3 regions of the Sporosarcina sp. 179-K 3D1 HS genome follow, and region 1 is predicted to be linked to each of the others. Evidence: predicted binding sites of a transcription regulator. Region 1 holds the regulator's gene; each other region holds the start of a gene.
What was found. The regulator LexA, encoded in region 1, represses DNA repair genes until DNA is damaged. The targets are predictions, from matches to a motif close to CGAACATATGTTCG.
Positions count from the first base shown of each region.

Region 2: the regulator LexA is predicted to act here: its motif matches at 3,995-4,008, upstream of parE (DNA topoisomerase IV subunit B).
Region 3: the regulator LexA is predicted to act here: its motif matches at 2,561-2,574, upstream of AB1K83_RS05440 (YolD-like family protein).

Region 1 is NZ_JBFEGI010000001.1:143,701-150,803, forward strand. Features, by position in the region: gene AB1K83_RS00760 (recombinase family protein) at 1-76, opposite strand, end outside; gene AB1K83_RS00765 (LysM peptidoglycan-binding domain-containing protein) at 73-390, opposite strand; gene lexA (transcriptional repressor LexA) at 816-1,436, shown strand; gene AB1K83_RS00775 (hypothetical protein) at 1,433-1,705, opposite strand; gene AB1K83_RS00780 (aminotransferase class I/II-fold pyridoxal phosphate-dependent enzyme) at 1,724-2,989, opposite strand; gene hfq (RNA chaperone Hfq) at 3,136-3,360, opposite strand; gene miaA (tRNA (adenosine(37)-N6)-dimethylallyltransferase MiaA) at 3,406-4,353, opposite strand; gene AB1K83_RS00795 (alpha/beta hydrolase) at 4,343-5,254, opposite strand; gene AB1K83_RS00800 (glycerol-3-phosphate dehydrogenase/oxidase) at 5,265-6,905, opposite strand; gene mutL (DNA mismatch repair endonuclease MutL) at 6,932-7,103, opposite strand, start outside.
Region 2 is NZ_JBFEGI010000003.1:43,126-50,228, forward strand. Features, by position in the region: gene parC (DNA topoisomerase IV subunit A) at 1-2,010, opposite strand, end outside; gene parE (DNA topoisomerase IV subunit B) at 2,007-3,980, opposite strand; gene plsY (glycerol-3-phosphate 1-O-acyltransferase PlsY) at 4,305-4,907, shown strand; gene AB1K83_RS05345 (HesB/YadR/YfhF family protein) at 4,948-5,241, shown strand; gene AB1K83_RS05350 (acyl-CoA synthetase) at 5,245-6,732, opposite strand; gene AB1K83_RS05355 (alpha/beta fold hydrolase) at 6,749-7,103, opposite strand, start outside.
Region 3 is NZ_JBFEGI010000003.1:57,869-64,971, reverse strand. Features, by position in the region: gene AB1K83_RS05455 (DNA polymerase IV) at 1-618, shown strand, start outside; gene AB1K83_RS05450 (cytochrome-c oxidase) at 712-1,077, shown strand; gene ilvA (threonine ammonia-lyase IlvA) at 1,137-2,411, opposite strand; gene AB1K83_RS05440 (YolD-like family protein) at 2,588-2,920, shown strand; gene AB1K83_RS05435 (cytochrome c biogenesis CcdA family protein) at 3,111-3,821, shown strand; gene AB1K83_RS05430 (thioredoxin family protein) at 3,873-4,205, shown strand; gene AB1K83_RS05425 (CcdC family protein) at 4,198-4,731, shown strand; gene AB1K83_RS05420 (DUF2621 domain-containing protein) at 4,778-5,185, opposite strand; gene AB1K83_RS05415 (DUF1659 domain-containing protein) at 5,317-5,535, shown strand; gene AB1K83_RS05410 (DUF2922 domain-containing protein) at 5,555-5,773, shown strand; gene AB1K83_RS05405 (YvrJ family protein) at 5,904-6,032, shown strand; gene AB1K83_RS05400 (SCO family protein) at 6,144-6,737, shown strand; gene AB1K83_RS05395 (lytic transglycosylase domain-containing protein) at 6,762-7,103, shown strand, end outside.

The DNA of each region.
Region 1 (7,103 bases):
TTAACGACATTTCCTGTGTTTCCTTCTCTGTACTCACCCGACAATAACTGACGCATGTTTTGTCTCCTGTACTCATTGTCCAATCCCTGCCATTTGATGTTTTTCTATATAAGGCAGGTTCACTTCTTCAACAGGCATGCGCAGTGTATCCCCTTTAATAATTGTAGTATCCGAAAGATCGTTCATTGTGATCACTTCCCGTATCCATTGTTCCTTTGTCATGTTATCGGAAGCATATAAGGAAGCAAGCCCCCAAAGCGTGTCGCCTTCTGTTATGGTGACTTCCGTATAAGCTTGTTCTTTAGCGAGTTTATACGTACCGATCAATGTAGCGCTGATACAAATTACAAATATTAGTAAGATATAAGAGTTGTTTTTAATAAAAGCCATGTATAAATCCCCCTATTGCGAATGTTAGTTCGGAATACTTGTTCTCATTATAAGAACACTTGCTTCCATTTGTCAATCCTTTTCTCGAACTTGCGTTTGCTTATTACCCGAACACCTGTTATACTGTAAAGTAAGAAATTTAATCAATTACGCCTCGGCGTAATTGCGTCCAGATTTTTTCGAGCTTGAGGCCTGCGTGATGCAGGTCATGCAGTCGTTGCGACAGGACGTCGCGCTTTTAGACTGCCTTCCTCTTGACTCCTTTCAAAATCTGTGACATCCGCCGGAGGCATTATCTGAATTCAGCAAGCGTTTGAAAAAACCCATTGAAGTAGAATGCGCTTCATTCATAGCGTCAACCATAGAATTGGGAATCTTGCTGAATTTAGATAAATTACTAGATTGTTAGTTGAGAGGTGAATGGTTTGAAGAAGATTTCAAAGAGACAAGAGGATATTTTAACTTTTATTAAAGACGAAGTCAGGAAAAAAGGGTATCCGCCATCCGTAAGGGAAATCGGAGAAGCAGTCGGGCTTGCTTCCAGTTCCACTGTTCATGGCCATCTGGCAAGGTTAGAAAGCAAAGGGTATATTCGTAGAGACCCAACGAAACCGCGTGCGATCGAAGTTCTCGATCCAGAAGGCTTGGATGCCATGAAACCAGGCGTACTCCATGTTCCGTTAGTGGGGAAGGTGACGGCCGGACTTCCAATTACAGCAATTGAAAATATTGAGGAGTATTTCCCGTTGCCCGAATCATTCGGCACAAGTGAAGATAATTTATTCATGCTTGAAATTGTCGGGGAAAGTATGATTGACGCAGGTATCTTAAATGGAGACCATGTCGTTGTCAAACAGCAACAAACGGCTCAAAACGGTGAGATTGTCGTTGCTATGACGGACGAGGACGAAGCAACGGTCAAACGATTCTTTAAAGAAAAGGATTATTTCCGCCTTCAACCGGAGAACCCTTCGATGGACCCGATCATTGTCGATAATGTTACCATCCTTGGAAAAGTTGTTGGTGTCTACCGGATGATTCATTAATCACAAAAAGAGCTGCTTACTCGTTTTAACGTAGGCAGCTCTTTTTTGTGTGGACTCGGAGGAATTGTGTCCGGGCCATGATAGTTTTTCGGATTGCCATGACAGTTCGACCGGGCCATGACAGTTTTTCGGATTGCCATGACAATTCCCGATTTTCCCATGACAGCTCGGCCGGGCCATGATAGTTTTTCGGATTGCCATGACAGTTTCACCAATTGCCATGACAATTCCCTGTTTTCCCATGACATTTCGCCCGAGCCATAAAGCATTGCACTACTTCCTCATCCTTACTCCCCTAACAAGTCCCCGTTGACCAATTTCCAAGTAGAAGCAAGGACGGCGGCTTTGATGTGCTCATAAGTTAATCCACCTTGTACATACGCGGTGTACGGTGGACGGATTGGGCCGTCAGCAGTCAATTCGATGCTGGACCCTTGGATGAATGTGCCGGCCGCCATGATGACATCGTCTGCATAGCCTGGCATATAGGACGGCTCCGGTGCAAAATGCGCATCAATCGGAGAGTTTTCCTGGATGGTCTGGCAGAATGCGATCATCTGCTCCGCCGTCTCAAACGAAACAGATTGAATTAAGTCGGTCCGTTCCTCTGCATAATGGGGCGCGGTCTTCATTCCATAGCTCTCCAACAAGGCAGCCGTAAATAGAGCCCCTTTCAACGCTTGGCTCACCACATGGGGGGCCAGAAAGAATCCCTGGTACATTTCCAACAGCGTATCCAGAGAAGCGCCTGCCTCCGCTCCCAACCCCGGCGAAGTCATCCGATAGGCGCATTTTTCCACGAGATCGGCACGACCCGCGATATACCCCCCGGTGCGAGCCAAACCACCACCCGGATTTTTTATGAGGGAACCGGCCATCAAGTCCACTCCGATATCCGTCGGCTCCTGTTCTTCGACAAATTCGCCGTAGCAATTATCGACGAATACAATCAACTCCGGTTTGATCTCTTTTACTTTACGAACCATTTCAGCAATTTGACCGACTGTGAAGGAAGGTCGATCCGAATAGCCTTTGGACCGCTGGATGCCGATCATTTTCGTGTTCGGCTTAATATGGGCCACCACTTGTTCAAAGTCGACGGAACCGTCTTCAAGCAAGTCGATATGGCGGTAGCCGATCCCATAATCTTCAAGTGAACCGGTATCCTTGCCTTTCCCCGAAACGATGGATTCCAATGTGTCATATGGTTTCCCCGTTATATACAGCAATTCATCCCCCGGACGCAAAATACCGAATAAGCTGATGGAAATTGCGTGTGTTCCGGAGATGATCTGATTGCGGACGAGACAAGCTTCCGCACCAAACACATCGGCATACACTTGCTCCAGGACATCCCTTCCGCTGTCATCATAGCCATAACCAGTCGAGCCGGTCAGATGGAAATCGCTCACTTTATTATGGCGGAAAGCAGCAAGCACTTTCCGTTGGTTATAGAATGCCGTCCGTTCAACTTTTTTGAAATACGGAGCCAGCTTTAATTCAATGGCTTCCGCTTGTTCCCAAAGGGACTCGTCGTATCGATCCAGTTGCATTTTGATTCCTCTTTCCATCGAATAGTCACTTCCTCATCTTATCAGTCTGTTTCCAGAGGTCAAGATGCGGTTCTGTACGATTTGCAAAAGGAAAGAAAGTAAAAAAACGGAATCGGGCACCAACCAGACCCAATTCCGCTTTTCCCTTATTCAATTTCTTTCAATACGACCGGCTTAGATGGAACGTATGTGGAAATCGCATGTTTGTAGATCAATTGTTGCTTGCCGTCCGATTCTAGTAGGACCGTATAATTATCATACGATTTGATAAGGCCTTTTAATTGAAAGCCATTCAGTAAGAATACCGTTACAAATGTATTGTTTTTCCGTAACGAATTTAAAAAAACGTCCTGCATATTCCCTTGCGCCATTTGTCGAATCCTCCCGTTGTCCAGCCTATATTTCTACTACCTACCTTACTTAATTCGCTTTTCCTTTTTGAAATCCTTCATGAATTCAGATATTTTCTCAATATTTTCCGCTGTGCCTTTCCCTGCGTCAAACCAAGCAATCTCCAACTTGTTACGGAAATAGGTTAGTTGTCGTTTCGCGTAATTCCGAGTATTTTTTTTAATCTCTTCCACTGCGGCGTCCAGTGTGGATCGGCCTTCCAAATAACTGTACAACTCTTTGTATCCGATGGCCTGTACAGACTGCACCCCACGGATTCCTTGCTCCCATAGATCTTGTACTTCCTGTAACAGCCCATTCTCCATCATGACATCGACCCTCTGATTGATCCTTTCATATAATATCTCCCGATCCATATCAAGCCCGATAATGACATGTTTATATAAAGGGGCCTGTCCTGCATCATTCTCATGCTCTGCCTTCGTCTTCCCGGACACTTCTATAATTTCAAGTGCCCGGACAAGCCGGCGATGATTATTTGGATGGATTTTTTCCGCGCTCGCGGGGTCGATTTTCGCGAGCCGTTCATACAAAACCGCAGCACCTTTCTCTTCGAGTTCACGCTCCAGCCGTTCCCGCACTTGCAGATCGGCCGCTTCTTCCGTAAAGCGAAAGTCAAACAGGACCGATTGAATATATAACCCGGTCCCGCCGACAATAATCGGCATTTTTCCGCGCTTTTGCACTTCAGCGATGCAGCCTCTTACCGCCTCTTGATAGTCAGCGACAGAAAAGGGCTCATCCGGTTCTTTAATGTCGAACAGATGATGAGGCACACCATCCATTTCTTCCGGCGTAATTTTAGCGGTACCGACATCCAGTCCCTTATACACCTGCATGGAGTCCCCATTGATGATTTCCCCATCGACCCGCTTGGCCAGTTCGACGCTCAACGCCGTTTTTCCGGATGCAGTCGGACCGACGATGGCCAGGACATCCAAGTCAATTTTCATGTTTACTCATCCATTCATTCACAAAATCAAACACTTGATGACGGTTTGTTTCATGCAGCAATTCATGCCGCTTGCCTTCAAACAGCAGGACCGTCACGTCTTGTATTCCCGCCTCGTCATATTGCTTCGCTGTCTGCCAGACGCCTTTTCCGTAACTTCCGACGGGGTCATCATTTCCTGAAATTAGCAGAACCGACAATTCCTTTGGCACCTTGGCGATCTCTTCTTTTTTAGTAATGATGGCTAGCCCGTCAAACAAATCTTCGAAGAACCGGGTCGTTGGCACGATGCCGCATTTCGGGTCATTTAGATAAGCCTCCACTGCCTCCCCATCGGTGGATAACCAATCAAAGGGCGTCTTCGGACTTGAAACCGTTTTATTGTACCCGCCAAACACAAGCTTGTTCAGAAAATGATCCGGTTGATCAAATCCACTTTTTTTACCGGACAGATAGGCGACCACTTGTCCTGCAAGTCGACCCGGCCCTGGATCTCCTCCTGTCCCGGACAAGATGGCCAAATCGACTTCCTCCCCATGCAGCTGGACATACCGACGGGCGACAAACGAACCCATGCTATGGCCGAACAAAATGAAGCGGGACGACGGATATTGTGTCCGAATCGATTGAATCACTTCATAACTGTCCTGGACTGCCCGTTCAAACCCGTTTTCATCTACCAGATGACCGGTTTTTCCGTTTAAGTCGACTGTCTTGCCATGCCCCCGATGATCGTGGCCCGAAACGAGAAACCCGTGACCAGCCAAATAGGATGCAAATTCTTTATATCTGCCAATATGTTCAGCCATGCCATGGATTAAATGGACATGCCCGCGCGGCTCCTGGTCCGGTTTCAAGACAAATGCGTGAACCAAAAATCCATCGGACATGTTAATTTGCATTTCATTCAAACTATTCCCCCCTCAGTTCTGTTTCAGTCAGATGAAGTTCTAGCTCATGTAATAAACGCTGCTCCTCGTCGTCCGAATAAGACAGCAGTTGGCCCATAAACGCGGTCGCTTCTTTCATAATGGATATTACGAAGTCGATATGAAAATACATGTCCCCTTGGCGCCGGATGAAAAAGTCGGATGGCGTCAATGCCATTTCATGATGGATCGCATAGAAGATCTCCGCTTGTAATGCCACCGATAGTCCGGTTTCCCCCTTCTGGAACGCATGGGCATAAGTGAACACCGTATCGACATTGGTTCCGTAAAAAGCGGCCAGCTTCCGCCCGTCCTCTTTAGATAACCCGTAAAGAAGTGCTTCGTTTGCTTTAGATTCAATGAAATGTTGGTAATGTCCGGCATCCCGAAAGTCCCCACCTGATAAAGGAAGATGTTCCGTTACACAAGGTCCTGCCATTTTGGCATGAAGCCGTTTCACTACCAGATCCACGACGGTTTCCGCCATTTTCCGGTAGCCTGTCAACTTGCCTCCAGCTATCGTGATCAACCCGCTTGCCGCTTCCCAAATTTCATCCTTCCTTGAAATGTCCGACGGAGCCCCCTTGCCCCCCTCATAAATGAGTGGCCGCACTCCTGCCCAAGTCGATTCCACATCGGACCGTTTAATGGACGTTTCGGGAAACAGATGATGCACTGCATCTAACAGATAGTGAACATCCTCCTCTGTTGCAAGCGGGTTCATCGGATCTCCCTCATAAAAGGTGTCGGTCGTACCGATATACGCCTTGTTCCCGCGCGGAATGGCAAAAATCATCCGGCCATCCGGTGCATCGAAGTAGATTGCTTGACGCAAAGGAAACACCAAGCGGTCGATTACGATATGGACCCCCTTGGACAAACAGAGCCGCTTGTCATTGGAAAAGCCATCTTTTTCCCGTACTTCATCGACCCATGGACCAGCGGCATTCACGACCACTTTTGCGTGAACCGGAAACTTCCGGTCATTCCACTGATCGCGAACCGTCACACCGGCCACCTGTCCATCCTTATATATAAACTGTTCCGCTTTCGCGTAATTCAGACATAGTGCACTTTGTTCTGCGGCTTTTTTCAATACTTCGATGGTCAAGCGGGCGTCATCCGTCCGATATTCCACATAATGTCCACCACCCAGAAGTCCATCCCGCTTGAGCAATGGCTCCATCTGAAGCGTCTCGTCCGGGGTCAGCATGGCCCGACGTTCTTCTTTCCTTACCCCCGCAAGCAAATCATAGGCGAATAAACCCACAGAGGTCGTATATTTACCAAACGTACCGCCTTTATAAAAAGGGAGCAGCATCCGTTCCGGTTCCGTCACATGCAGGGCGTTATGATAAACGATATCCCGTTCCCGCCCGGTCTCGGCCACAATCTTCACTTCCAGTTGTTTCAAATAGCGCAGTCCGCCATGGATGAGCTTCGTCGAGCGACTCGATGTCCCGGCGGTAAAATCCTGCATGTCGACTAAGGCAACCGATAACCCACGAGTCACCGCATCCAATGCGATTCCCGCGCCAGTAATCCCCCCGCCGATTACAAGCAAGTCGAATTGATAGTCAGCCATCGATTGTATTATCTTCGGCCGCTGCACTGCTGAAAACATACGCTCACTCCTCTTTTACAGTAGAGTCACATAACGCGCTTAAACATCTTTTCAATTTCATACGTCGTGAAATGGACGAGGACAGGTCTTCCATGCGGGCATGTATACGGATTCTCCGCCTCGGACAAGTCCGCTAACAACCTTTCCATATCTGCGATTGTCAAGTAATGATTCGCCTTAATGGACCGTTTGCAGCTC
Region 2 (7,103 bases), on a different contig from region 1:
TAATGGGAACCGAAGCGCATAACTGCCATGGGTAATCAAAAGGACATCTTCGTCTCCTGTTACGAGACGCGCATCAATCAAAGCATCCCCTTCTTTAATACCCATGGCTCTGAATGTCCTGGAATATCGTTGGACTCTGAAGTCGGCTAGCTTCGATTGTTTGATCATCCCGTTTCGCGAGACGCTAACAATGTTCGCTTCTTCTTCAAAATTTTCTATGCCGATTGCTGCAACGATGGATTCGTTTTGCTCCAATGGGATGATGCTTGAGATATGTTGGCCCAGATCACGCCAACGGATATCCGGCAGCTCATGCACCGGCTGATAGAGATAATTGCCCGCCGAAGTGAACAGCAAGAGATGATGTTGGGTATTCATCGGCGCTTCTAATAAGCTATAGTCGGACTCTTTCATTTCCTGTCCAGTGCCGTTTGATGCGCTATAAGAACGGACGCTCGTTCGCTTCACATAACCATCTTTCGTCACCGAAACGATCACTTCTTCGCTCGGCACCAAAATGTCCAAATCGACTTTGATTTCCTCGATTTTCTCTTCGATTTCCGAACGACGCGGTTCTGCAAATTGCTTTCGGATGGCGAGCAGTTCTTTTTTTATGACGGAAGAAAGTTTCTTATCGCTATTTAATATGGCATCCAATTGCTCAATCAACTTGCGTAGTTCTTCGTCTTCTTTCTGCAGCTCGGTAATGTCCGTATTCGTTAATCGATAAAGTTGCAAGGAAACGATTGCTTCCGCCTGCACTTCGGTAAACGCAAATTTCGCGATGATATTATTCTTCGCATCCCGTTTATCTTTCGAAGCGCGGATTGTTGCAATGACTTCATCTAAAATCGACAATGCCTTCATAAGACCTTCCACGATATGAAGCCGGTCTTTCGCTTTTTGGATATCATAACGGGAACGACGCGTAACAACCTCTTTCTGATGGTCTATGTACGCATCGAGCAGCATCGGAAGAGACATCAACGTCGGCCGTCGACCCGAAATGGCAATCATGTTGAAGTTATAGGTCACTTGCAAGTCGGTATTTTTCAATAAATATTGAAGAATTCCATTCCCGTCAATGTCCTTTTTCAACTCGATGACAATTCGGAGACCGGTTCTGTCCGATTCATCCCGTACATCTGCAATCCCATCCAGCTTCCGATCCAAACGGAGCTCGTCGATTTTCTTCACCAAATTCGCTTTATTGACGTCATATGGAATTTCGGTGACGACAATCTGGGATTTGCCGCCTTTCAACTGTTCAATCGCTGTTTTCGCACGGATGATGAAGCGGCCTTTCCCGGTCTTATAAGCAGTCTTAATGCCCGCTGTCCCTTGGATGATGCCCCCCGTTGGAAAATCAGGCCCCTTGAGAACCGTCATCAGTTCATCTACAGATACGTCGGGTTTGTCCATCCGCATCAGGACAGCATCCAATACTTCATGAAGCGCATGCGGCGGGATATCTGTCGCATAACCAGCCGAAATCCCGGTTGAACCATTCACCAACAAATTCGGAAAACGAGCAGGCAGTACCGTCGGCTCCGGTTCCGTATCGTCGAAGTTCGGAATCCAATCGACGGTATCTTTCCCGATATCCCGCAGCATTTCACCGGCAATGGCGGAAAGCCGAGCTTCCGTATATCGCATCGCAGCTGCCGAATCACCGTCCACCGAACCATTGTTCCCGTGCATTTCAATCATCATATGGCGGAGTTTCCAGTCTTGGCTCATCCGCACCATCGCTTCATACACGGATGAGTCGCCATGCGGATGGTAGTTCCCGATGACATTCCCTACCGTTTTCGCAGATTTCCGGAATGCTTTCTCATGGGTATTCCCTTCATGGTGCATCGCGTATAAGATCCGGCGTTGCACCGGTTTTAAGCCATCTCGTGCATCCGGCAATGCCCTGTCTTGAATGATGTACTTACTATACCTTCCAAACCGGTCGCCGATCACTTCCTCCAAGGGTAGATCTTGGTAACGTTCCGATACAGTCATTCAAACTCCCCCTCGACGTGCAGAAATTCATTATCCAGTATATTATGTTCTTCCGCCATGCCGAAATCGACGTTGTCTTCAATCCAGCGCCGTCTCGGTTCGACTTTATCGCCCATCAACGTCGTGACCCGGCGTTCGGATGTCGCGCTATCCTCAATCGTTACCCGGATCAATGTGCGCGTCTCGGGGTTCATCGTCGTATCCCATAGCTGGTCCGCATTCATCTCCCCAAGTCCTTTATAGCGTTGCAACATATATCCTTTGCCGATCTTCTGGATGGCGGAATCGAGGTCATCTTCGGTCCAGGCGTACTCGATGACTTCCTTTTTCCCCGCCCCCTTGGATACTTTATAGAGCGGCGGAAGTGCGATATACACTTTCCCCGCTTCGATGAGCGGTTTCATATAGCGGTAGAAGAATGTCAGCAGCAACACTTGGATATGGGCTCCATCCGTGTCTGCGTCTGTCATGATGATGACTTTATCGTAGGCGATGTCCTCGACTTGGAAATCCGCTCCGACGCCCCCGCCGATTGCGTGGATGATCGTATTGATTTCTTCATTTTTCATAATGTCTTCGAGTTTCGCTTTTTCGGTATTGATGACTTTCCCCCGCAGTGGCAAAATCGCCTGAAAAGTCCGGTCCCTTCCTTGCTTGGCCGAACCACCTGCGGAATCCCCTTCGACAAGATACAATTCGTTCTTGGCGGCATTCCGGGATTGGGCCGGCGTCAGCTTGCCGGACAATAGCGTATCGCCCCGTCTCCGTTTCTTACCGGAACGGGCATCTTCCCGTGCCTTTCGTGCCGCTTCCCTTGCCTGTTGTGCCCGGACCGCCTTGCGCACGAGAGAGGCGCTTAAATCCGCATTCTCTTCGAGGAAATAAAGCAGTTTTTGGGAAACGATGGCATCCGTTGCGCTCCGGGCTTCACTTGTACCTAGTTTGCCTTTCGTCTGCCCTTCAAATTGCAGAATTTCCTCAGGAATCCGTACCGAGACGATAGCGGAAATCCCTTCCCGGATGTCCGAACCATCCAGGTTTTTATCTTTGTCTTTCAATAAACCCGTCTTTCTCGCGTATTCATTGAAGACCCGGGTCATCGCTGCTTTGGCACCGGTTTCATGTGTACCGCCGTCTTTCGTACGGACGTTATTGACGAACGATAAAATGGTCTCGGAATAGCCGTCACTAAATTGGAAAGCGAATTCAACTTCGATCCCTTCCGCTTCCCCGTCCAAATATGCGACGTCGTGCAGGACGTCTTTTTCTTCATTCAAATAGGCAATGAACGCTTCGATGCCCGTTTCATAATGGAAGACATCGTGTTTGTCCGACTCTTCCTCTTTCAATTCAATCTTCAAGCCTTTTAACAGGAATGCTGATTCCCTCAGGCGTTCACTTAATGTTTCATATTGATATTTGACAGTTGAAAAAATCGTTGGATCCGGTTTGAAATGAATGGTTGTTCCCTTCTCCCGGGTCGTGCCGATCTCTTCCAACGTGGTAACTGGCTTGCCGCCGTCTTCAAATCGTTGCCTGAATGTCTTCCCATCCCGGTAAATCGTCACTTCCAGCCATTCCGACAAAGCATTCACAACGGATGCCCCTACCCCATGGAGCCCCCCGCTCGTCTTATAGCCGCCTTGTCCAAATTTTCCTCCTGCGTGAAGGACAGTCAAGATGACTTCTGTCGTCGGTATGCCCGTTTGGTGCATCCCGGTTGGCATCCCGCGGCCATAGTCCCGGACACTGACACTGCCGTCCTTATGGAGCGTCACGTCAATTTCCGAACCATAGCCCGCCAATGCCTCATCTACTGCGTTATCGACGATTTCATAGACAAGGTGATGGAGTCCTCTTGAATCGGTGGACCCAATATACATCCCGGGTCTTTTTCGTACCGCATCGAGGCCCTCCAAGACCTGAATCGAATCATCGTTATACGTATACGTATCTTGTATTTTCGCCAAATTGCAACCCCCATCAAACGAATGTTCCTTTTTTGTTTATCATATCGCTATGCGGAAAGCTTGTCAAATCAACGTTTTCCGCTACTTGCTCAATTTATTGTATAGAAGAGTCCGCATGATTGCAATGACAGAGACCACGGCTGCCCTAGCAAAAAGAAGTCATCTGCTATGGAATTCCATGAATGATGAGTCGTTGATCAGCAAATTGAATCAGTCCGTCTTCTACCATGACCTCACCTTATGCCCGGGAACATCCCATTGTCGGCATGACGCTGTTCTGCTACACTGTTACCATACATATTAAACGAATAAAAGAGGTATCCTATGGAACTTTTCTTACTTTTGCTCCTCGCATATTTGCTTGGTTCGATCCCTTCCGCCTTATGGGTCGGAAAGTTATTTTACAATACCGATATCCGCGAACATGGCAGTGGAAATCTGGGAGCGACAAATACATTCCGTGTTCTCGGAAAAAAGGCCGGTCTGGCTGTCACCCTTTTGGATATTTTGAAAGGGACGGTAGCGGTTCTGCTGCTGGTTCTTCCGCTCTTTCATGAGTTAGCGGTCCATCCATTGCTGCCAGGCGTCCTGTCCGTTGTTGGTCATATGTACCCTGTTTTTGCAAAGTTTAAAGGGGGGAAAGCGGTTGCGACTTCCGGTGGAGTGCTGCTCGGATATAATTGGCCCGCTTTCGTCATTTTATTGCTTACATTCTTGTTGGTATTGAAGTTGACGAAAATGGTTTCCTTGACCTCCATGATTGTGGCGGTTGTCGGATTTTTGTATAGTGTGATCTATTACGTCCGAACGGGCGATTTTTACATGATGATCATGATTGGTTTATTTGGATTATTCATCTTTTACCGCCACCGCGCCAATATTGGCCGAATTAAAGCAGGAACCGAGCCAAAAGTGAAGTGGTTGTAATACAATGGGGACAGCAACCCGAAAGGCTGGTGTCCCCCGCATGAAAATCATCTTATCGGATGACGCTCTGACCTGGTTTGAAGAAGAAATGGATGTCGAATCAGGCGACAGTGTGAAATTCTTTGCCCGCTATGGCGGCGCAAGCCCGCTCCACCAAGGTTTTTCGCTAGGCATTACGAAAGAAGAGCCGGATGAGATCGCTGTGGAGTCGGAGCATAAAGGCGTGCGCTATTATATCGAACAAAGGGATCAATGGTTTTTCGTCGAACATGACCTGCATGTCAATGTCGACCCAAAACTGAATGAATTGGTATATAGCTACGAAAAAGCGTGAGGACTACACAGACCGCACGCTTTTTTGGAGCGCTTTTTTATCGATTTTTCCGACTGGCGTTGTTGGAAGGGCTTCAAGGAAATGAACTTCTTTCGGTACCTTGAATCCCCCTAAAGCCTTCTTACAATGTGCTATCACGTCTTCTTCTGTCACTGTTGCCCCATCTCGCAATGTCAAATAGGCCACTACTACCTCTCCCCATTTGTCATCGTCGAGCCCTATGACAACCGCTTCCCGGATCCCTGCCATGCGAAGCAGGTATTGTTCGACCTCTTGGGGGTATACGTTCTCTCCTCCCGTGATGATCAATTCCTTTTTCCTGCCCACGATGAAATGGTCTCCGTCCTCATCCATTTTGGCAAGGTCGCCTGTCCGCAACCAACCGGACTGAATCGCAGCCGCCGTTTCCTCCGGTTTTCGCCAGTAACCGCTAAACAGATGCGGCCCTTTTACGCAGAGTTCCCCCACTTCTCCCGTACGGCATCTCTTCCCTTGTTCATTTACCACTTGGACTTGATTGAACAGCATGCTTTTTCCGACGGACCCGATTTTTTGGCATGCCACTTCAGGCCGGATGAAGAAATTATTCGGCCCGGCTTCCGTCAGTCCATAACCTTCTTTGAATGAAACCCCTTTGTGCTGGAATGCCTCATAGATGGCATGAGGACATGGTGCTCCCCCGGACAGGAAGACTTTCATGGAGGGAAAAGAAGCTTGTTGAAAATACGGCGTTTGAATTATCGCTTGGTACATCGTCGGGACAAAGAGAGAAATTGTCGCCTCATACCGATTTGTCGCACGTAACGCCTCTTCCTCGTCAAATTGCCTCCCTAAGACAACTGTTCCGCCTGCCATCAAGATCGGTATACTGAGCGCATTTAGGCCGCCTGTATGGAATAAAGGCATATAATTGATCGTGCGGTCCTCCTCGGTCAGCCCCCAACTGGCGATTGTGTTCAGCGCATTCCAATTGACCGCTTTTTTTGAAAGGACGACCCCTTTTGGTGCGCCTGTCGTTCCCCCTGTGTACAACATCATCCACGGAGACTCATCCCCCTCATAAATCGTTGAATCGGGGCACTTTAACAGTACATCTGTCTCTTCTACTATCGTTAGTGGCATCGTCTCGGAAAATCCGGTTTGTTGAACCAATGACTCGAACTGCCGATCAAATAATAAGACAACGGGTTCACAGTCTCGTAAAAGGACTTGGAGTTCGGCCTGATGTAATCGCCAATTCAATGGCACAAAGAGCAATCCTTGTACTTCACATGCGAACAATAGAGCAAACAGATCCGGTTGATTCGGGGCCAGGACGGCGACCCGCTCCCCTTGAGGATAGCCGTTCTCATTGAAAAACGCAGTCCAACGGAGGATCCGTTCTTTCAAGTCGGCGTATGTCCATTTGTCTCCCGAAGAGATATCGATTACAGCCTCCCTGCGTGGGGAAAGCCGAATGCGGTCCATGATCCAGCCCGTTCCCTCGATCATCAATAGACACCGCCTTTCATTCCAGAAAATCCTCGATCACTTTGGTGACGGTATCGGGACAATCGATTAGCGCCGAGTGGCCTGTGTTGTGTAAGAGAACATGCTGAGCGTTGCTTCCAAGATCAGCGAGTATTTCCTCCGTCATGTGCCTGGGCACGACGAGGTCCCGGTCCCCTGATAGAACCAACACGGGTATCCGGATGGACGCCGCCTGTCCAGTGCCTTCCGTCAACCCATTAGAATGGGAACTGATGTTGAAATGGTTCAACGCATGATAGACATCCGCTACATTCCGTTGTGTCAGCATATCGTCCACATACTCTTCATATCGGGCAGGTTCCGGTTGTGTATGCGTATAGATCAAGCTGTCC
Region 3 (7,103 bases), on a different contig from region 1:
GATCTGGCCCGCACCCCTCTTGAACATCTCGAAAAGAGGTTCGGCATCATGGGCAATCAATTATATTACCATGCGCACGGCATCGACCTATCCGACCTCGGACTGCCTCCCCTTGTCGAAGGGCAGGTCAGCTATGGAAAAGGGCAAGTACTGTACCGCGATTATGTGAAAAGAAAGGACATCCTGACCGTATTGCTGGAAATGTGCGAAGACGTGGCGATGCGCGCACGGCAAGCGGGAAGGATGGGGCGTACCGTCCATCTGGCGGTCGGCTATTCCAAGCATGCGCTCGGGGGCGGATTCGGCCGGTCGCGCACGATGGAGGAAGCGACCAATGATACGATGGTCATCCATCGGCTCTGCACGGAACTGCTGGATGAGTTCCATGACGGGCGGCCGGTGCGCCGTTTGCATATCAGCCTCGGCAATCTGGAAGAGGAGCATTCCATGCAGCTCAGCCTGTTTGACGAGCATAAGTGGCGGAACCGGCAACTCGGCGAAACGATGGACGCCCTTCGCACGAAATACGGTTCCACCGCCGTTCTCCGTGCCGCTTCCTACACAGAAGCGGGTACGGCGATTGAACGGGCCAAACTGATCGGCGGACATTTTAAATAAAAGAAGCATGCTGTTGGCCCAGCAGTAGTTGCCCCCACCTATGGCGCATAGAATGAAGAGAAAGTTCATTTTGAGCAGAAAGGGGGGAGTGGATTGGGAAAACAACTGATTAAAATTGCAGTCGTTTACTTTCTGATCGGGATTGCTTTGGGCTTATACATGTCTATTACTCATGTGTTCAATTTGGCGACTGTGCATGTGCATATCAACCTGCTCGGATGGATGTCACTGGCTATTATCGGCATCTTGTATCATCTCTATCCGCATTTAGCGGGAACCGGAAGCGCCAAAGCCCATTTTTGGCTGCATAATCTTGGCTTGCCTGTCATGATGATCGCAATTGCGCTCGCCATTTTGACAGCAAACCCAGTTTTCTTTGTAACGGCTACCATCGGCGGAGTCATTACGGTCATCGGCATCTTCATTTTTGGCTTCAATGTCTTGCGGAACTTGACATAACTTTGGATGCGAAAAGCCGTCAGCCCGTAAATAGGAGGCTGACGGCTTAAATTGTTACGTTAAACGAGCAGGTCAAACAACGTATGGTCGTTATTGATCTCTTTATATTCGAAACCGCATTTGTTCATGCGCTCAATTAAGCCAGGGTAGTCTTCTCTGTTTTTCAGCTCTAGGCCGACTAGTCCCGGACCGCTCTCTTTGTTGTTCTTTTTCGTGTATTCAAATGTCGTGATGTCATCATCCGGTCCGAGCACCTCATCCAAAAATTGACGCAGAGCTCCGGCGCGTTGGGGGAAATTGACGATGAAGTAATAGAGCAATCCTTCGTAAATCAAGGACTTTTCTTTGATTTCCTGCATCCGGCCGATATCATTATTGCCGCCGCTGATGACACAGACGACGTTTTTACCTTTAATCTGCTCTTTGTAGAAGTCCAGAGCCGCAATCGACAAGGCGCCTGCCGGTTCCGCGATGATCGCATGCAGATTATACAGTTCTAAAATGGTCGTACATACTTTGCCTTCCGGGACCGGGACGATATCCGATAGATATTTACGGCATAAATCGTAGTTTAGACTACCTACACATTGGACGGCTGCCCCGTCGACAAATTTGTCAATGGATGGCAAAGCGATCGGCCCTTTGTTCGCAAGAGCTGCCTGCATACTCACTGCCCCTGCCGGCTCCACGCCGATCATCTTCGTATGCGGAGAGACGTTTTTAATATATGTGCCGAGACCGGACATCAGTCCGCCTCCGCCGATGCCCGCAAAAACGAAATCGATCGGCTCCTCGATATCATTCATGATCTCCACCGCGACAGTCCCTTGTCCCGCCACAATATCATGGTCATCGAATGGATGGATGAACAGCCGGTCTTCCGCTGTTGCGCAAGCCATCGCATTGGTCGACGAATCGTCGAACGTATCTCCTGCAAGGATGATCTCAACCTGGTCGCGGCCGAACATCCGCACTTGATTCACCTTTTGCTTCGGTGTCGTTTGGGGCATAAAGATCTTGCCGTGAATGCCGAGTTGGGCACAAGCATGGGCCACGCCTTGCGCATGGTTGCCGGCACTGGCGCAAACAATCCCTTTTTCGCGTGCGATATTCTCCACTTTTTTAATTTTATAATAAGCGCCTCGCAATTTGAAAGAACGAACGTATTGCAGATCTTCCCGCTTGATATACACATGGCAATCATATTTTTCGGAGAGTCGCTCGTTTAACTGCAAAGGCGTATGGATAACCACATCTTTTAAAAATTGATGCGCTTTTAAGATATCTTCGACGTGCATCGTCTTCGCTTCCTTTTCCGCTTGTTTTGTCGCCATTTTATTACCTCCAACTATCAATTGAACATTTTACAATGATAACATGAAATCCGAAGGCTGTGTAAATATTCACAAATATTTAATTTGAAATGAAGGCGAATGGAGAGAGGAGAATTGCTTTTCCTGTCCGTTTTCCATTAGAATGAATACAAACAAACGTTCGGAAGGTGATTGCATTGATTCGAGATCGGGGACGCATAAAATGGACGGCGATGATGTTGCCGGAGCATGTACAACAGTTGCGGGATTGGCATGAAGAAGAGCATCTCCCGCAGAGAAGGGAGCCGGATGAACAGCACTATGAGGAATGGAACCGGTTGATGGCCAAAGCGGCAGAAGAGGGGAGTCCGCTTGCCGTCACGTTCTGGAAGGCAGGAACATCATGTACCGTGGAGGGCGTCATTGCCCATATCGACTCGTCCTCATCCTTGCTACGGCTGTCATCGGTGAAAGGGGAGTCCTGCCTCATTCCGATCGGGGCCATTGAACATATTTCCGATATCGGGTAATTGGAGTTCCGCGCTTTTTCGGGAAACTGCCCATTTAATAAACTGCTCCATGACAATGATAGTCACTTTGAAAAAACAGGGCAGTGCCATGTGTCCTCCCGGATTGTCATAAACTGTTCACAGTCAAAATAGGCGTATTCCGGCCTCAATTTTGTTACGATTGAAACAGATATATGAAGGGGAGAGAATGATGGCAACAGATTTAAACTATCTTCTAGCGTTCGGAGCCGGCTTTCTCAGTTTCATCTCGCCTTGTACGTTGCCGCTTTATCCGGCATTTGTCTCGTATATTACGGGCATGTCCCTGGATGAGTTGAAACCCGATTCCAAACGGATGACCAAGAGCGGCATGCTCCACACGCTATTTTTCCTAATCGGATTTTCAATCATTTTTATTGTCATTGGTTTCGGCACGACGTTCGTCGGGAAGTTCTTTATCGAAAACCAAGAGTTGCTTAGGCAAATCGGAGCCATCTTTATCGTGCTGTTCGGTTTGATGATTATCGGCTTATTCACGCCCGAGTTCTTGATGAAGGAACGGAAACTGCAATTTAAAAACCGGCCGGCGGGCTATTTAGGTACGCTGTTGATCGGTATTGCCTTTGCAGCTGGATGGCAGCCTTGCTCCGGTCCGATCATTGGTTCCATTATCTTTCTTGCCGGCACTAATCCGGGATCAGGCATGACGTATATGCTTCTGTACGTGCTCGGTTTTGCCATTCCATTCTTTGTGTTGTCGTTCTTCATTACACGGCTCACCTGGATCCGCAAACACAATGCCCTTATTATGAAAGTCGGCGGGTATATCATGATTGCGGTTGGGATTTTATTATTCTTTAACGGACTGCAATGGTTGACGAGTCTCCTCAGTCCGATCTTCGGAGACTTTCAAGGATTTTAATGGGAATCAAATCAACACAGTCGTCGAATAGATTATGAAGTGGAGGAGTGAATGATGAAGGACATCGGTTCGTTTCAGGAATGGAATGACATCGCAGAGAAAGAGCCGCAACTTGGACTGTTCGTGAAAACGGACCACTGCTCCGTCTGCGAGGGGCTTTACCCTCAAGTGGCGGCTCTTGCGGAGCGGTACCGGTTCCCGTTCTATCGGGTCAATGCAGCGGAAGTGCCAGAGATTGCAGGCCAACTTTCCCTGTTCACCGCTCCTGTCGTCCTCCTGTTTCACGAAGGCAAAGAGACGGCGCGATTTGCCCGGTTTGTCCAGATGGAGCAATTGAAGCAGCGAATGGACGAACTTGAAAAGTGGGGAATCGCTGATGCTTAAACTGCAGGAACTCATCGATTTTATTTTTACTGAAATTCCGCCTTTGTATTTGATTGTCGGGTCTACCGTTCTGTTCCTCGTCATGGGAACGTTCGCCTTTTTCGTCCGTGCAAAAGCGGCAAAGAGGCCGATTTCTCCCAAACGGATTATTTTGCCTCCCTTATTCATGTCGTCGGGGGCTCTCATGTTTTTGTTTGAAGAGTTCCGGGTCCCTTCGCTGCAAGTAGTGGAAGCTATTATAGTAGGCTTGCTGTTTTCCATCCTCTTGATCCGCACGACCAATTTTGAGATCAAGCCGGACGGTATTTATGTCAAGCGGTCCAAGGCTTTTCTTTTCATCCTCGGTGGCCTTCTCGTCTTCCGGCTTATAGCGAAACTGATATTAAGCAGTGCTATTGATGTCGGGGAGCTGGGAGGCATGTTTTGGATCCTCGCCTTCGCCATGATCGTGCCATGGCGGATCGGCATGCTCCTCAAATACAATAAAATACGAAATGAAAAAAGTGTCCCGGTCAATACACAATGACCGAGGACACTTTTTTGATTGGATGGAACCGCTCCATGATAGTAAATTAAAATAAATGCTCATATGGAGTCATGTCGATTTCCATCGATTTCAACTTTTTGCGAAGAAAATTATGGTCCCGTTTCGGAGTAGCTAGTATATAACCGCGGATAATATGATCGAAATCGATTGTTTTAGCTTTATCATCCAAGGCGATTTGACCAATTTTGGACGCAATCTTTTGCTTGGCGACATCCCGGAAAAGTTCCGGGACCGGGCTGACAAGCTCATTCAGCAACGCTTTCGCTTCGTCATTCCACAGATGGAGCGATTTATTGACATAAAACTCTTCCCAATCAAGTGTTGATTTCCCGTCCGCCTTCGGAAATACCTTTAAAAATTTCCGGAACATGAAAAAGCCGCCGATCCCGAACAAGACAACCAGGACGACACACCAGAACAGGATGAACCACATAAATAGATCTTGCAACAGAATTCACCTCTTCCATTCTATCCTCATTATAAGAGCTTTTTCGAAAAATTTCACGAAGAATGTATCCCTTTCTTGCCTAACTCGCTATATAAAGAGCGAAGGGAGGTGATTACATGGTAACAATCGAATTCAGAAGCGCCATCGGGCGGGTGTATTTCGATGGCGGCATGTCGGAGGAGGGGAAGCTGATCCGCAAATCGAAATCCTATCGCTACCTGGCGGAGAATGTATCGGCAGATAACTTGTACGCAGCATTGAGCCAACTGGCTTCGCTGTCGGCCCTGCCATTCATCGGAGCGGAAAAGGTGGAAACTTCGGACGTGATTAACTAATTGAAAAGGGGGAGAAATTATGGCGAAAACATTACAATTGAATTTTGCGACGGCAACCGGCAAGAAACTGATGTTGCCGGTGGACGATCCGCGGGAGAATCTGACTCCGCAAGAAGTGACATCCGCGATGCAGGCAATCATCGCTTCAGGTGCCTTCCGGGTGGATGGCTATCCGCTTGAAACCGCGACAGGCGCCCGCATTGTCGAACGCCATGTGACAGACTTTGTAAAGGGGTAATCCTGTAAACGAGCCGGCCTTCCAGTTTCCAGACTGGGACGCCGGCTTTTCAGCATTCAGAAGAACCTGCTGAAATTGTCCGGAAGAACATAGAGACTTTATGAAAAAAGAAAGAAAAGGGGGAGACAAGATGGAACCATGGTTGGATCTTATACAGGAAATCGGATTTCCCATATTCGTATCGTTTTACCTATTGCACCGTCTTGAGTCGAAATTAACCGCCATTCACGAAGCGCTGATCACGTTAAAAGTGAAGTAAACTTCACAAATTCGTCGTAGTTTGGACAAGGAACCAATCCCGGTTTACTTGTTTCAAGCTGTTTCTTCCGCTATGATAAATTTAATAACACATAGCGGGGGAGACAGTGTATTGAGATTAATTAAACTTCCAATTCTGTTCATTTTAATGATAATTGTAAGTGCTTGTTCAGGCTCAGGAGGATTCAAAGCGGATCACAAATACGAAGTGCCTGCATTTGAATTTACGAATCAGAACGGCGAGTCCGTTTCACTGGACGACTTGAAAGGAACGGTCTGGCTTGCCCAATTCGTATTCACGAATTGTGCAACCGTTTGTCCGCCAATGATGATGAATATGGCCCAAATTGAAGAAGATCTGCACAAAGCCGGTGTGGAAGATTATAAAATCGTCTCATTCAGCGTGGACCCGAAAGTCGACACGCCGGAAAAGTTGAAAAACTATCTGGAAATGTTTAATGTTAAGGATGAAAATCGATGGGAGATGCTCACTGGATTCACGCAAGAGGAGATCGGGGAGTTGGCAATGAAGTCTTTCAAGACGGTCGTGGCCGATATTCCGGATTCCGACCAAGTGCTTCACGGCACTACGTTTGCCTTGGTGAATCAGGAAGGACAAGTTGTCAAGTTATATAGTGGTAATGTCGATGTCCCATTCGAACAAATCGAAAAAGACGTGAAGGCCCTCATTAAAGCAGGAGCATAATCGTTGAATTGAAGGCGGGGTTCAATGAAGAAACGGAAAAAGAAAGGGATATCGATGAAGCTCAAAGCGATGTTCATCGTTTTGCTCATTCCGATTGCAGTCACCGTATTTACATTGACCGCCATTATTTGGACCGGTATCAAACATCCTGAAATTATCAAGAAGTCAGCGAGCACCTTGCTTGATTTCCAAGAGAGACATACCGGGACGACGATTCCGGAAGAATACATTCCGATTTATAAGAAAGCAGCAGACCAGTACAGTGTTCCGTGGACATTACTGGCCGCCCATCATCGAATTGAAACCAAATTTTCGACGATGGATCCCCTCCTTTCTCCAGTAGGCGCCGAAGGACATATGCAGTTC